One region of the Paenibacillus sp. MMS20-IR301 genome, then DNA from elsewhere that is predicted to be linked to it. Evidence: riboswitches for the same ligand, from Rfam matches in the RefSeq annotation. Region 1 holds a riboswitch; each other region holds the start of a gene.
The links. Region 1 has a riboswitch for cobalamin ahead of LOS79_RS20100 (S-layer homology domain-containing protein). Riboswitches for the same ligand answer to the same signal wherever they lie in the genome.

Region 1 (4,207 bases):
TGGAGAGAATGCCGGTGGAACAGAGGGCAGCGGGACGGTCGATGGAGAGAATGCCGGTGGAACAGAAGGCAGCGGGACGGCTGGCGGGGAGAATGCCGGTGGAACAGAAGGCAGCGGGACGGCTGGCGGAGAGGATGCGGGCGTCAAGCTGATCTTCAGCTTTGCCGCTGCTGCTGACTGCAACGCCTTCCAGCCAGCGGAGATCAGCGTAGACTCCGGCAGCGGTGCTGCGGCCACGTACAAGGTCGTGGTAACTGCGGGCAATTGCCTGGCTGGTGTCGCCGGGAATGGCGGCGGCAGTGATGCGGCAGCCGCGAGTGACGGCGGCGGGGGTGTGGCCGCAGGGAATAACGGCGGCAGTACAGGCGCGGCAGCCATTGTACGCGCCTACGAGGTGATGGTGCAGCTGGAGCCGGGAGCAAAGCTGGCCGCAGGTGATATGATCACCGCCGGAGAGTACAAGCTGATCCTGCAGCCTGCGGGAGGCGGTTCTCTGGAGAGTACTCCAAGCAGTTCCCCGGAGGCAACGGCCACACCTGGTGCTGAAGTGAGCGCTGAGCCTTCACCTGCTGCAGATCCAACCGCAGGTGCGGAGTAGAATATCTGTAATGGCCTGATATTAATCCTGAACAGCAAGCGATGCGGAGGACGCGTATGCTGTTCAGGATTTTTTGTGTGAGTAAGAGTATCTGATCCTGGAGGAAATGCTGGGGGATAGATCCCTTGTTGGTGCAGCTCACTAGTCCGCTCAAGTCCAGCTATTGTAAGCACCAAGCTATGAGCAAATGTGATTCTTAGTCCATAAAGTAGACACTCACGCACCGGTTTTCAAGTAAATAGTTTAGCGTTACGGACAGGAGAGACGTTAAGATGCGGGAAATCAGCTGAATGCTGGCCATACGGACACCAGCGACGTTATTTCGCTAGAAAAGTGAAGATAGCACACGAAAAGTGGTGCATAAGGGCTGTGGTGTCCGCAAACCTGGAAAATGGAACAAAAACGGGCGAATAAAGGCTGTGGTGTCCGTTTTAGTACCTTAAGTCTCAGTGGTCTCCCAAGTCTCAGTAGTAGCAGAAATAGCAGAAATATCTGAAGTGTCTGAAGTACCAAAAGTACCGGAAGTGTCCGCCGGACTGTATTCGTTTTTGACTCGGGTAGTTAGTGTTTTTTCCTCTTTTAGCTTGTCTATAGACATACAGGGGAATAGTAGATATGATTGATTGTAATTATTAAAATTTAATAAGCTTTGGAAAAAGGTGCAGATTTCTAACAGGAATGAGCGCTGTCCGGGATGGGCGGCAAGACTGCTTCTGTGCGTATAATCTGCTTAAAAGGGAAGGCCGGTGCAAGTCCGGTGCGGTCCCGCCACTGTAAATGCGGAGCAACTCCCGGGGATGCCACTGTCGCTGTGAACTAGGATGGGAAGGCGGGGGAAGCGATGAGGCATAAGCCAGGAGACCTGCCTTTTTCGTTGTTGTTTCAATTCTTCGGGGATAAGAATGCGGAACAGATGCACATATAAGTAATGTGGCCAGGAGGCATTCCTCGTTCCTGCTGCATGTTATTGTATCTTTCCCCGGCCGCCCTGCAAAGGGCGGTTTTTATGCGGATCTAAGGGTGGTAGAATGTGCCATGCATCTTGAATTATCCTTAGGCTCTGCTGAAATGCACCGTTCCTGCAGGAACGGAAAAGCTTCATGCAATTTGTGCCTGCGCTGCTGGCGGAGGCTGCTCTGGCTTCATCCATTCTATATTAAGAAAGAGGTTAGCAATGAAGAACAATTTATTATCTAAATGGACACGGCTGAGTCTGATCGTAATTATGCTGTTTGCAGTTCTGGGAGCGGCCGTAGCTCCGGCGGGACAAGCTTTTGCCGCGAATGATGCTGCTGTTGATGTCCAGGCCGGTGTAACTGCCGGAAATAAGAGTACTGACGTCTCGCTCTCATCCGCTCTAGGCAGCAGTGTAACTGCAGCGGTCTATGCCACTGCTGAGTTTGTGCTGAAGAACGGTGTTCAATCGGACTGGCAGGCAATCGGCCTGGCCCAGGCGGGCTATAAGGTTCCAGACAGCTATCTGAAGGCGCTTGAGAGCAAGGTAGCTGCGGCTAAGGGGACCTTCAACAGAGCTACGGATTATGCGCGGATTACGCTGGCCGTTAGGGCGCTTGGCGGGAATCCGGCTGATTTTGCCGGCTATAACCTGATTGAGAAGCTCTACAATAACGATAAAATTACCGGCCAGACGCTGAATAATGCAGCCTACGTGCTGCTGGCGCTGGATTCCGGAACGTATACAATGCCTGATAACGCCAAGTGGACACCAGCGAAGCTGCTGGCAGAAATTCTGGCCAAGCAGAATACGGACGGCGGCTTCACCCTGACTACAGGTGCAAGCGATCCGGATATGACAGCGATGGTACTTGCAGTGCTGGCGGGTCATAAGAATGATCCGGCAGTAAATACGGCTGGACAACGTGCTGCAGCCTGGCTTGCAACAGCGCAGGACAAGAACGGCGGATACGGGGACAGCAGCGAGAGTGTAGCACAGGCAATCATTGGCCTGTCTTCGTTTGGTATTGACCCTGCAGGAGCAGCGTATTCGAAGGGTAACGTTAGCCTTGTCAGCAAGCTGCTGAGCTTCAGCGCAGCGGGCGGCGGCTTTGCCCATACTGCCGGCGGCAGCTACAATCAGCTGTCTACAGAGCAGGCCCTGGAGGCCCTGGTTGCTTACAGCCTGTTCAGCAGTGGCGGCAAGCTGTACGATCTGAGCAATACACCTGTGCAGAATCCGCGGGTTAACGTATTAGTTAATGTGGAAGGTCCTAATGGAACACTGGCAGAGGCTTCTGTATATGCAGGGAATGTGCTGAATGCGCTGGAGAAGGCGGCAGCGGAGAAGGGCGTAGCTCTGGTGAACGAAGCGGGTAATTATGTGACGGGGATCGGCGGCGTGAGCGCGGGAACTTTTGGCGGCTATGACGGCTGGATGTATGTGGTTGCCCGCGGCGGAGCTTGGATCTATCCAAGTGTGGGGATGGGTGATTTCGCACTTGCCGAGAACGACCGGGTACTTGTCTATTACGGCGGAGATAACACACAGGTGGTAGAATCGGTAACGGTCTCCCCTGCGCAGCCGCAGCCAGGACAAGATATTACTGTAAAAGTGACGCAGAAGCAGTGGGTCTGGAACAATGACACCTTTACGTCCGATCCGGTTACTTCACCGGCTGCGGGGGTACAAGTGACCATCGGCGGTAAAACGGCGGTTACGGATGCTGCGGGTTCGGCTGTTTTTGCCGGTGGCCTGGCAGCGAATAAATACACCCTTACCCTTACCGGGTATCTCAAAGACAACACGCCTGCTGTTGTCCGTTACGTACAGCCGCTTACTGTAGCTTCTGCTGCTGCGGACCGTGCGGCTTTTGCCGATGTGAAGTCGATCTCGCCTTGGGCATTGGAGTCCGTATACACGGCATATGACCGCAAGCTTATGGGCGGCATCAGTGAGAGCAGTCTTGTCTTTGCACCGAAACAGAATATTACCCGTGCGGAGTTTGCAGCGCTGCTGCTGAGATTGACCGGCAATGAGCCGTCTGCGGCAACATCTGCCCAGAGTTTCAGTGATGTTAAAGCGGATGCGTGGTATTATGGAGCAGTGAACAAAGCCAAGGAACTGGGCATGATCAGCGGTGTGACAGCTACGGCGTTCAAACCGGACGGCCTCGTTACACGTGAGGATATGGCTGTAATGATTATGAGAGCATTCAAGCTGGATGCTGCTTCAGCCGTTGCCGGAATCGGGAAATTCTCTGATGAGGATCAGATCAGTGAATACGCGTTGACTGCAGTGCGCACTGTGACCGGACTTGGGCTGATGAGCGGCACCGGCGGTGAATTCAAGCCTTCTGCGGCTGTTACCCGGGAAATGGCTGCGGCAGTGGCGGTTAGATTGCCTTAGTTGGTGGGAGTGCGTTGCTCCCGCTGTCCTGGGTTCTCATATAGAGCAGGGAGGAGCGGGAAATTAGTGGAAAAAGAGCACTTAATTCTGCTGAAATCCCTGTCTGCGGGAAATTAGTTGGAAAAACAGCATTTAATGATGCTCAAGTTACCCGTTGGCGGCGATATGGGCGGAATTAAGTGTCATTTATCCAACTAAAATGGATAGAGCAGCTTGGGCGGGTGAATTAAGTGTCATTTATCCAA
Region 2 (4,207 bases), 1.2 Mb from region 1:
TGTACGCTTTTTCTGCCCCAGGCTGAGCTGGTGAATCGGTTTATCCCTAAGCTCTTCCAGGCTGAGCAGCTTCATAATATTGCGGCAGCGAGCAGCGATCTCAGCCTCATCCATCCCGGCACCCCGCAGCCCGAATGACACATCCTCAAGCGGCGTGCTCAGGATCAGCTGCTGCTCCGGGTCCTGAAAGACAAGTCCTATACTGCGCCGCAGGGCAGCCAGCTCTTTTTTGGAATACGACAGCTCCCTGTCTCCCTGCACAATCCTGCCCTGCTGCGGACGCAGAATGCCTACGGCATGCAGGAAGAGCGTTGATTTGCCGGAGCCGTTGTGGCCAAGCAGTACTGTTTTGCGGCCTTTTGGGAAAGTGACCGTCAGTTCACGCAGCGCAGGCTCCTTAGTGTCCGGATAGCGAAACTCTACTCCTTCAAAAGCCAGACAATATTCCTGGTCCATAGCGCGCCCCTTCCCCTTTATCTGTATTTGGTTCGTTCAACTTCACAATGTCGTATTGTATCCGGTTTGCCGCATACGCTACCCAAGCCGCCACAACCACAGCTGTGCCAGCAGCAGCACGGTTATTCCGGCATACGCCCGGGCAGCATACCGCCGCGGCACAGGGCGTGCAGTATACGGCGGCAGAATAATCTCATCCGTGAATCCGCGGGCCAGCAGTCCCTGGGACAGCCCGTAATACCGGTGCATGGTGTTCCCGAAGAGCGCCCCCGCCATGGCTGCCGTCTCGTGCAGTCTGGCCTTATATCCTCTGCGGCCGCCGCGCAGCCGCCGGGAGAGCATCATCCCGTGTGCCGCATCGCTTAGCAGGAACAGGAAGCGGTACATGATCAGCATCAGCTCCAGCACAATCTGCGGCATCCGCAGCCTGCGGAGCACCTGCAGCAGCTCACTGAACGGCGTGGTGAGCATCAGGAAGAAGAAGCAGCTCATACAGGCTGCGACTCTCGCCAGCAGCAGGCCTGCCCGCTGCAGCCCTGCTGCTGTGACATACACTGGCAGGCCGGTCCCCGGAAGCCGGAATATACCCGGTGCTCCCGCGGCCGGATGGCCGAACTCTACCAGCAGTGCCGGGAGACTCAGGACATAGAACAGCAGCGCCGTACCAAAGAGCAGCCCGTAGGCGCGGACAGGGATTCCGGCATGCAGAATGCACCAGGACATCATCCAGAGCGTAATTACAAGCTGCAGCAGCGGATGGACTGTATAAGCGAGCAGGAACATCAGCGCCGCGAAGAAGCTTTTCCACAGGGGAGACAGCTGCCGCAGCGCATTGTTATACGAAAGAGTGTCAATTCGTCTGATCACTTGGCGTCTTCTGCTTCTGCAGGCCGTGCTTGCCCTTCAGCAGCCCCAGCGAATACCCGATCACTCCGGCTCCGAGCGCCGCCTGCAGGGCGAACAGCATACTTTCTGTCTCACCGGGCAGCTCGGTCAGCGGCTTGAACCAGGGCTCATAGGCCGGATCAATCTCCGTAACGGCCCCTTCGGCGGCATCATCCGCTCCCCCGAACTCACCCTCTACGAACAGCAGCGGCAGGACACAGAGAAGGACGACAACCAGCAGCATCAATCCATTCTTCCATTTATTGTTCATTAGGCGTTGCCTCCGTTCACTTTGCGCTTGAGCAGGGACAGTTCATTCGGGCTGTATGATTTCAGCCAGTTCCACAGGAGCACAGTCAGCAGCCCTTCGCTGATGGCCAGCGGAATTTGCGTGAGCGCAAAGATCCCCCCGAATTTCACGAAAGAAGCCAGAACTCCGCCATCCTCCGCCGGAAAAGCCACCGCAAGCTGGAAGGAGGTTACGACATAGGTCATCAGGTCGGCAATTGCGGCGGCGCAGAACAAAGCCAGCTTTTCACGCTGCGGCTGTCTCATTATTAATTTGTACACTGCATATCCGGCAAAAGGACCCGCTACCGCCATCGAGAAAGCATTCGCCCCGAGCGTCGTAATTCCCCCGTGCGCCAGCAGCAGCGCCTGAAACAACAGAACAACCGAGCCGATAACTCCCATCGGGAGCGGCCCCAGCATTACAGCGCCAAGTCCCGTACCGGTTGGATGGGAGCTGCTTCCGGTGACGGAAGGCATTTTGAGCGCCGAGAGAACGAACGTGAACGCTCCGGCCAGCCCGAGGAGCAGCTTCAGCTCCGGGTTCTCCCTGGTCATTGCTCTGAGCCGGATAATGCCCAGCACGAAAAACGGGATAAACGCCGCCCACCAGAATACCGCCCAGCCTACCGGCAGGAAGCCTTCCATGATGTGCATCGCCCGGGCTGTCCCCGGTTCATTCAGCATAAAATACACTGTAAATCCGGCAACCAGTGCCGCAAAACTCCAAAATCCGCGTTTTTTCATTTGTCAGCCTCCATTTTCTTCAAATCGGTCAAACCAAAAAACTCCCGCCCTTGAGGGTGGGAGTGCATGTACGCAGGTAATGTAGGGTGGCGAATGCCGCAATGAATAGCTGGATGCAATCTTGTATATTAAAGATCCCCTCCGGCTCTGCTGGCAGAACGCCTCTTCTAAATAACCTATCCGTACACCGCTCCTATCCGCGTAGAGTCGTGGTGTGCTTACACAAGGTAGGTCTCCTGGCTTGGAATACCGGCGCTGTGAACTTCGCCTTCCCCGGGTGATGCCCGAGTGACATGATGAAGCCCAGCTCTTCCTTACAGTGGCGGGACCGCTCGGGAGTTGCACCCGATTCCCTGTTACCCCTTGCCGCAGGCGGCAAGAGCACCTTGTATAGTCGCTAATTCACCCTACATCATAGCGGACAGAGCTTAGCCTGTCTGTGATAAAATTGGAGCGGATGGCGGCAGCATGCTCATTCGAGCGGAAAGTTGTTCATTTACTTGTAAGAACGTTGTTTGAGTAATATAATCATTAACTATATAACCTGAACGCGGAGGCAGCACATGAAACTAGATTTAACCGAACAATCCTTGCCCGTATATGAGGCATTATCCAGTGCGGTACGCCTGCAGATGCTGCGCCTGCTGGCCGATAAACCAATGAATGTTAAGGAGCTGGCCGGAGCACTTAAGCTCAGCAGCGCTATTATGACCATGCATGTGCGCAAGCTTGAAGCCGCCGGGCTAGTCCGGAGCCATATGGCTCCGGGCAAGAGCGGGCTGCAGAAGATCTGTACGCTGGCTGCTGACGGGGCCGAGATTATCTTCCCCGGACAGGCACGGGCGCAGCGCCGGAGCTACCGCAAGGAGATTCCCGTAGGCCATTATTCCGATTTCCGGATTGAACCTACCTGCGGCCTGTCCACCACAGAGAAGGTGATCGGCAATTTCGATGATCCGCGGTATTTCTGGGACCAGGAACGCGTGAATGCAGGCATCCTCTGGTTCGGCAAAGGCTTCGTGGAATATAAAATCCCCAACTTCCTGCTCTCCAGCCAGCAGCCGGAAGAGCTGGTCATCACAATGGAGATCGCCTCAGAAGCTCCGTCTATCAATAACAACTGGCCTTCAGATATCTCCTTCACCCTGAACGGCCGGCGGCTCGGCTTCTGGACAAGCCCGGGCGACTACGGCGACAGCCACGGCAAATATACCCCGGCTTGGTGGCCTGCGCTCACCAACCAGTACGGTCTGCTCAAGCAGCTGCGGATTACACCGGCCGGCACCTTCATGGACGGGCAGAAGCTCTCAGAGATCACGCTGGACCAGGTAGGCATCCGCGAGAAACAGTGGACCTTCAGGGTGGCCGTTGAAGAGGATGCAGAGCATATTGGAGGTCTTACCCTGTTTGGCAAAGGCTTCGGCAATTATAACGAGGATCTGGTCTTTGAGCTCTTTTATAATGATGCTGCCGATTCCCCGGGAAATGCCGGCCAGCCGGAATAAATTGCAAACACGCCAAACAGCGGCAGCGGGAGAACTTACCCTCAGGTAGGTTCCCCGCTGCCGCTGTTTCATTTACGGGCAGTATTAAGTTGTATTATCCGACGGCCTTTATTCCGCCACCGGCTGCCACAGGCCGCCGCCCGGAAGCGGACAGCCGCGCGCCTTCAGCCGGGCCACAACCGGAATGATGCAGCCGCAGGCGGTGCAGGTCACCCCGTCCTGCAGCTTGGGGCAAGTTCCGCACAGGGCAATCCGGCCCGCATAAACCTCATCCGAAGCCGTATTATCCGGATTGAACATGGAGGAAGCCAGAATACGGGCAATCT
Region 3 (4,207 bases), 620 kb from region 1:
TATAGTACTCACGGTCTGTTACTCCCGGAATGGAGCCGAGTACTTTGCGGTCCACCTTAGTGAACTTGCCGGAGAGTCCTTCGGCAGGAGTCGCGAACAGTGTAATGTTGAGATCCAGCTCTTCGCTCTTCCGGTCGCAATATTCACGCATATGGCGGACAATGGCTACAGCTTTGGCGTGGATCTCCATATCTTCGCCGTGATGCTTGCCGTACATAGCCTTCATGCATTCTGCCATCCCGATGAAGCCGATCGACAGGCTGCCGTGCTTCAGCAGTTCGCCGACGCTTTCGTCAGGTGCGAGCTGCTCTCCGCCTTCCCAGACCCCTTCACGCATCATGAAGTCAGAGGCTTTGGCCTTTTGGGCAGCCTGGATACGGAACCGGTGAAGCAGCCCGTCCAGTGCAACATCCATGTAATAGTTCAGGTCTTCGAAGAAGCCGGCCTCGTCGGCAGCCAGGCGGCGGCCGGTTATTGTACCGTAGGCAAGTCCGAGACGTACAAGATTGAGCGTGTTGAACGAAAGGTTGCCTTTACCGGAGCAGTGATTGCGTCCGAAGCGGTCGCCGAGCACCCGTGTCCGGCAGCCCATCGTAGCAAACTCGGTGTCCGGATTCTCCGGATCATAATACTGCATATTCAGCGGAGCATCCAGGTTGGCGAAGTTCGGATATAATCTGCGTGCAGAGCACTCGGCGGCCTTCAGGAACAGCTCATAGTTAGGATCGCCCGGCTGCTGGTTAACCCCTTGCTTGCATTTGAAAATCTGGATCGGGAACACCGGTGTCTCCCCGCTGCCCAGTCCGTTCATAGTGGCTGTCAGGAGTGAGCTGATGACGAGCTGGCCCTCAGGTGAGGTGCATGTACCATAGTTGATGCTGGTAAAAGGAATCTGGCCGCCTGAACGGCTGGACATTGTATTGAGGTTATGTACCATGCTCTCGGCTGCCTGCAGTGTTTCGCTTTCGGTCTCTTTCAGAGCGAAACGGAAGGCGCGCGGATACTGCTCTTCCAGATCGGTACGGCTCATCGTAATCTCACCGAGCTGCTCGCCTGCGGTACCTTCCTCGAAATACTCGAGGCCCTTGCGGAACAGCTTGGCGAAGGATTTGGTCACATAGGGAGCCAGATCGTAATCCAGCTTGTTCGCGGATACACCGCCGTACTGGGCATTCTGCTGGGACTGGAAAATAATCGCCACCAGCGACATTGCCGTCATGATTGAGTTAGGAGGGCGTACGCTGCCGTTGCCGGTGTTGAAGCCTTCGCGGAGAAGACGCTCAAACGGAATGAAGATACAGTTGGTTGTTCCGATGGCGTATTGATCCAGATCGTGAACATATACGACATTATCGAGCGTCGCTTGAACGAGCTGTGGCGGCATAGTGAAATTCCGGGCGTACCATTTGGAATACTCACTGCCGAATTTGCTCATCTTGCCGGAGAAGCTCTCCCCGTTCAAGTTGGCGTTCTCACGCAGCAAATCCAGATCCCGGCTGTCGATAATATCCTTACCCAAATGAATTACTTCTTCCAGAAGAACCTCCTGTGCAGCTTGTCCTCCGTTATATCGTTTCTCCAGCAGCGTCATGTATAGCTCTCTCCTCTCAGTATTGTAAACTTGAAGGCAATGCTTCAAGACATCAGTAAAAAGGCATCTCCGGCCAGGAAGGCGGGAAATGCCCGGATGCGCAGTGCAGCTGCCCGCATAAAGGGCAGCTGCCGGTAGTCTAAGTGGAATATACAAACGGGTATCAGAATTATGCCCAGTGGTGTGTAGAACCCGTTCCAGTACATTCCGCAGAAGGCCGATACCTGAGAGCAATATATAATTGTCCTCAGGTATCGGCAGCCTTTGGCCCGAATAACGGAAAGGCTAGCTCTGCTCTTGCAGGCCGCATACGGACACCTCACCTGTTCCTCGCAGGAGTCTGTCGGTGTCACAGAAACAGGCAGGTCTCCTGGCTTGCCGTGTACCCTCCGGCGCCTTCCCGGGAGGCTGCTGGCCTCTTAGTGGCGTCTTGCCGGAGGCTGCTGCCCTTAAGGCCGCTTAGGCCTTGGAGCGTCCGGTTACAGTGGCGGGACCGCAGCGGATTTGCACCGCGTTTCCCTATTAAGCTTCAACTCTACTAGATGAGTGAAACACCTGTTTCTACTATATTTTGTTGTTGTTAAATAAAAGTAACTCAATATATTGTGTTTGTAAACATTTTTTTGGAAATCCAGGCGTGGAGCGGCTTCCCGGGTTTTACTCACAGCTGATCCACAGTTAGTCCACAGGTAATCCACAGTCTGACTGCAAATTTTGTCTTCAATGAGTCATAAATTGTCCCAAAAGCTGCCACAAAGACTCCATAAATATAGTACGCATGTCCCTCGTGAAACTATTTTAGGGATATAGTAATAGCTTCAGGAGAAAATGAGAATTTCAGGGATAATCCCACAGAAACAGGGCTGGAAAAAGAAGCGGCAGGCTGTTTGTAGGCGGGCATGAGAAGGGTTACAATGGAGAGGAAAGGGCAGGCTGTGCACAATATTCCGGGGAGGGATTACAAAATGGCAATTGGCGAAGTAACCGTTATACCGGTCGGCACCGGCAGCACCAGTCTCAGCGGCTATGTGGCTGAAATGCAGCGTGTGCTGCAGACGGTGGAGGGAATCACCTATGAGCTTACCTCCATGGGGACGATTATTGAGGGGCCGGTTGCGCGGATTCTGGCGGCTGTGGAAGCGCTGCATGAGTCGCCGTTTACAGCAGGGGCACTGAGAGTTTCGACTTCACTCAAAATTGATGACCGGCGGGACAAGCCCTCGACAAGCCGCAGCAAGCTGGAGTCCGTTGAACGTAAGCTGCTGGGGGAATAATGCTGCTGCCTGTATTGCAGTAGGGAATGACAAGGTATGATTAAATAACCGCTAAGGAGCTGATTGTTACATGGCAGGAGAATCACCGCAAGTAGGTATTCAGATGTACACGCTGCGTGACCAGAGTGAGCAGGATTTCCTGGGCACACTGGCTAAGGTTGCCGAAATGGGATACGGGGCAGTGGAATTTGCCGGATACTTCGGCGTGCCTGCCGGGGAGCTTCGCCGTACGCTGGACAAGCTGGGGCTTAAGGCGCCCTCGGCGCATGTGGGCCTGGATTTCAGCAGCCTGGACAACATGGAGAAAGCATTATCCCAAGAGATTGAATATGCGGCAGAGCTTGGACTTCAATATATAATTACCCCGGCGGCACCCTTGCCGGAGAATCCGTCTGCCGAGGATGTAGCAGCGGTAGTTCCGTTTCTGGAGAAGGCGTCTGCGATGGTACGGGCGGCTGGCATGAAATACGGCTACCATAACCATGCCTATGAATTCCAGCAAGTGGACGGCAAGGCGATCATCGATATCTGGCTGGAGCAGATTCCGGGAGAGCATATGCTTGCAGAATTTGATCTGGGCTGGGTATACCGGGGCGGGGCCCGGCCGGTTGACTATGTCACCCGCTATGCGGGCCGTGTGCCGCTGGTTCACATTAAGGATTTCGGGGCAGATCATGAAGAAACGGACCTTGGACAAGGGGCGGTAGATTTCCAAAGCGTTTTTGATGCAGCGGAGGAAAGCGGAATTCTGTACTATATTGTCGAACAGGAGGTCTATGCGGTATCTTCGCTGGAAAGTGCCAAGCAGGCACTGGACTACTTCCGCAGACTGGGACTTGCATAGGGCTTAAGCAACATAAGAGGTTATAGACGGAAAGGGGTTGCGTTTTCTGCCGGAAGAGTTATAATATTTTTTGTTTGGCAGAGTAAGCATCCCTTTAAGCTGGTGTAGCTCAGGGGTAGAGCAACGCACTCGTAATGCGTAGGCCGGGGGTTCAATTCCCTTCACCAGCATGTTTGCAAATTCGATAGTGGCGCGGTTTCCGGGGTTTCGGGGCCGCGTCGTTTTTTATTAAACCGGCCGTCTTCTAACATTCTTCTAACCTTTAGTTAAGTAAAGTGGGGGTTTCGGTCGTTATTGCGACTTCTTTACGCGTTCCAAGGATGGAATCGCCAATGCCCCGGAGCACTGCTTAAGAGCCGGCGGTTATTGCGGTTCCTGCTGCCGTGCAGTTGCCGGTCAGTGTGGCCCAGGCACTCATTGATGATTATGTATCTCCGGCGTGGTTTACTGCTCGGCAGGCAGGTGACTCAGTAGGTATGCAGCATCTGCATAATCTTG

Region 2: it holds a riboswitch for cobalamin, as region 1 does, so the genes downstream of both, LOS79_RS15290 (energy-coupling factor ABC transporter permease) here and LOS79_RS20100 (S-layer homology domain-containing protein) in region 1, are expected to answer to the same signal.
Region 3: it holds a riboswitch for cobalamin, as region 1 does, so the genes downstream of both, LOS79_RS22610 (anaerobic ribonucleoside triphosphate reductase) here and LOS79_RS20100 (S-layer homology domain-containing protein) in region 1, are expected to answer to the same signal.

The regions. Positions count from the first base shown of each region.
Region 1 is NZ_CP135275.1:4,671,952-4,676,158, reverse strand. Features, by position in the region: gene LOS79_RS20105 (GAP1-N2 domain-containing protein) at 1-598, shown strand, start outside; cobalamin riboswitch at 1,278-1,483, shown strand; gene LOS79_RS20100 (S-layer homology domain-containing protein) at 1,773-3,962, shown strand.
Region 2 is NZ_CP135275.1:3,513,740-3,517,946, forward strand. Features, by position in the region: gene LOS79_RS15275 (energy-coupling factor ABC transporter ATP-binding protein) at 1-456, opposite strand, end outside; gene cbiQ (cobalt ECF transporter T component CbiQ) at 535-1,323, opposite strand; gene LOS79_RS15285 (energy-coupling factor ABC transporter substrate-binding protein) at 1,307-1,612, opposite strand; gene LOS79_RS15290 (energy-coupling factor ABC transporter permease) at 1,612-2,376, opposite strand; cobalamin riboswitch at 2,585-2,780, opposite strand; gene LOS79_RS15295 (ArsR/SmtB family transcription factor) at 2,940-3,881, shown strand; gene LOS79_RS15300 (DUF6171 family protein) at 3,990-4,207, opposite strand, start outside.
Region 3 is NZ_CP135275.1:5,292,315-5,296,521, reverse strand. Features, by position in the region: gene LOS79_RS22610 (anaerobic ribonucleoside triphosphate reductase) at 1-1,591, opposite strand, end outside; cobalamin riboswitch at 1,934-2,165, opposite strand; gene LOS79_RS22605 (MTH1187 family thiamine-binding protein) at 2,557-2,865, shown strand; gene LOS79_RS22600 (sugar phosphate isomerase/epimerase family protein) at 2,936-3,709, shown strand; tRNA gene LOS79_RS22595 (tRNA-Thr) at 3,808-3,879, shown strand; gene LOS79_RS22590 (hypothetical protein) at 4,093-4,207, shown strand, end outside.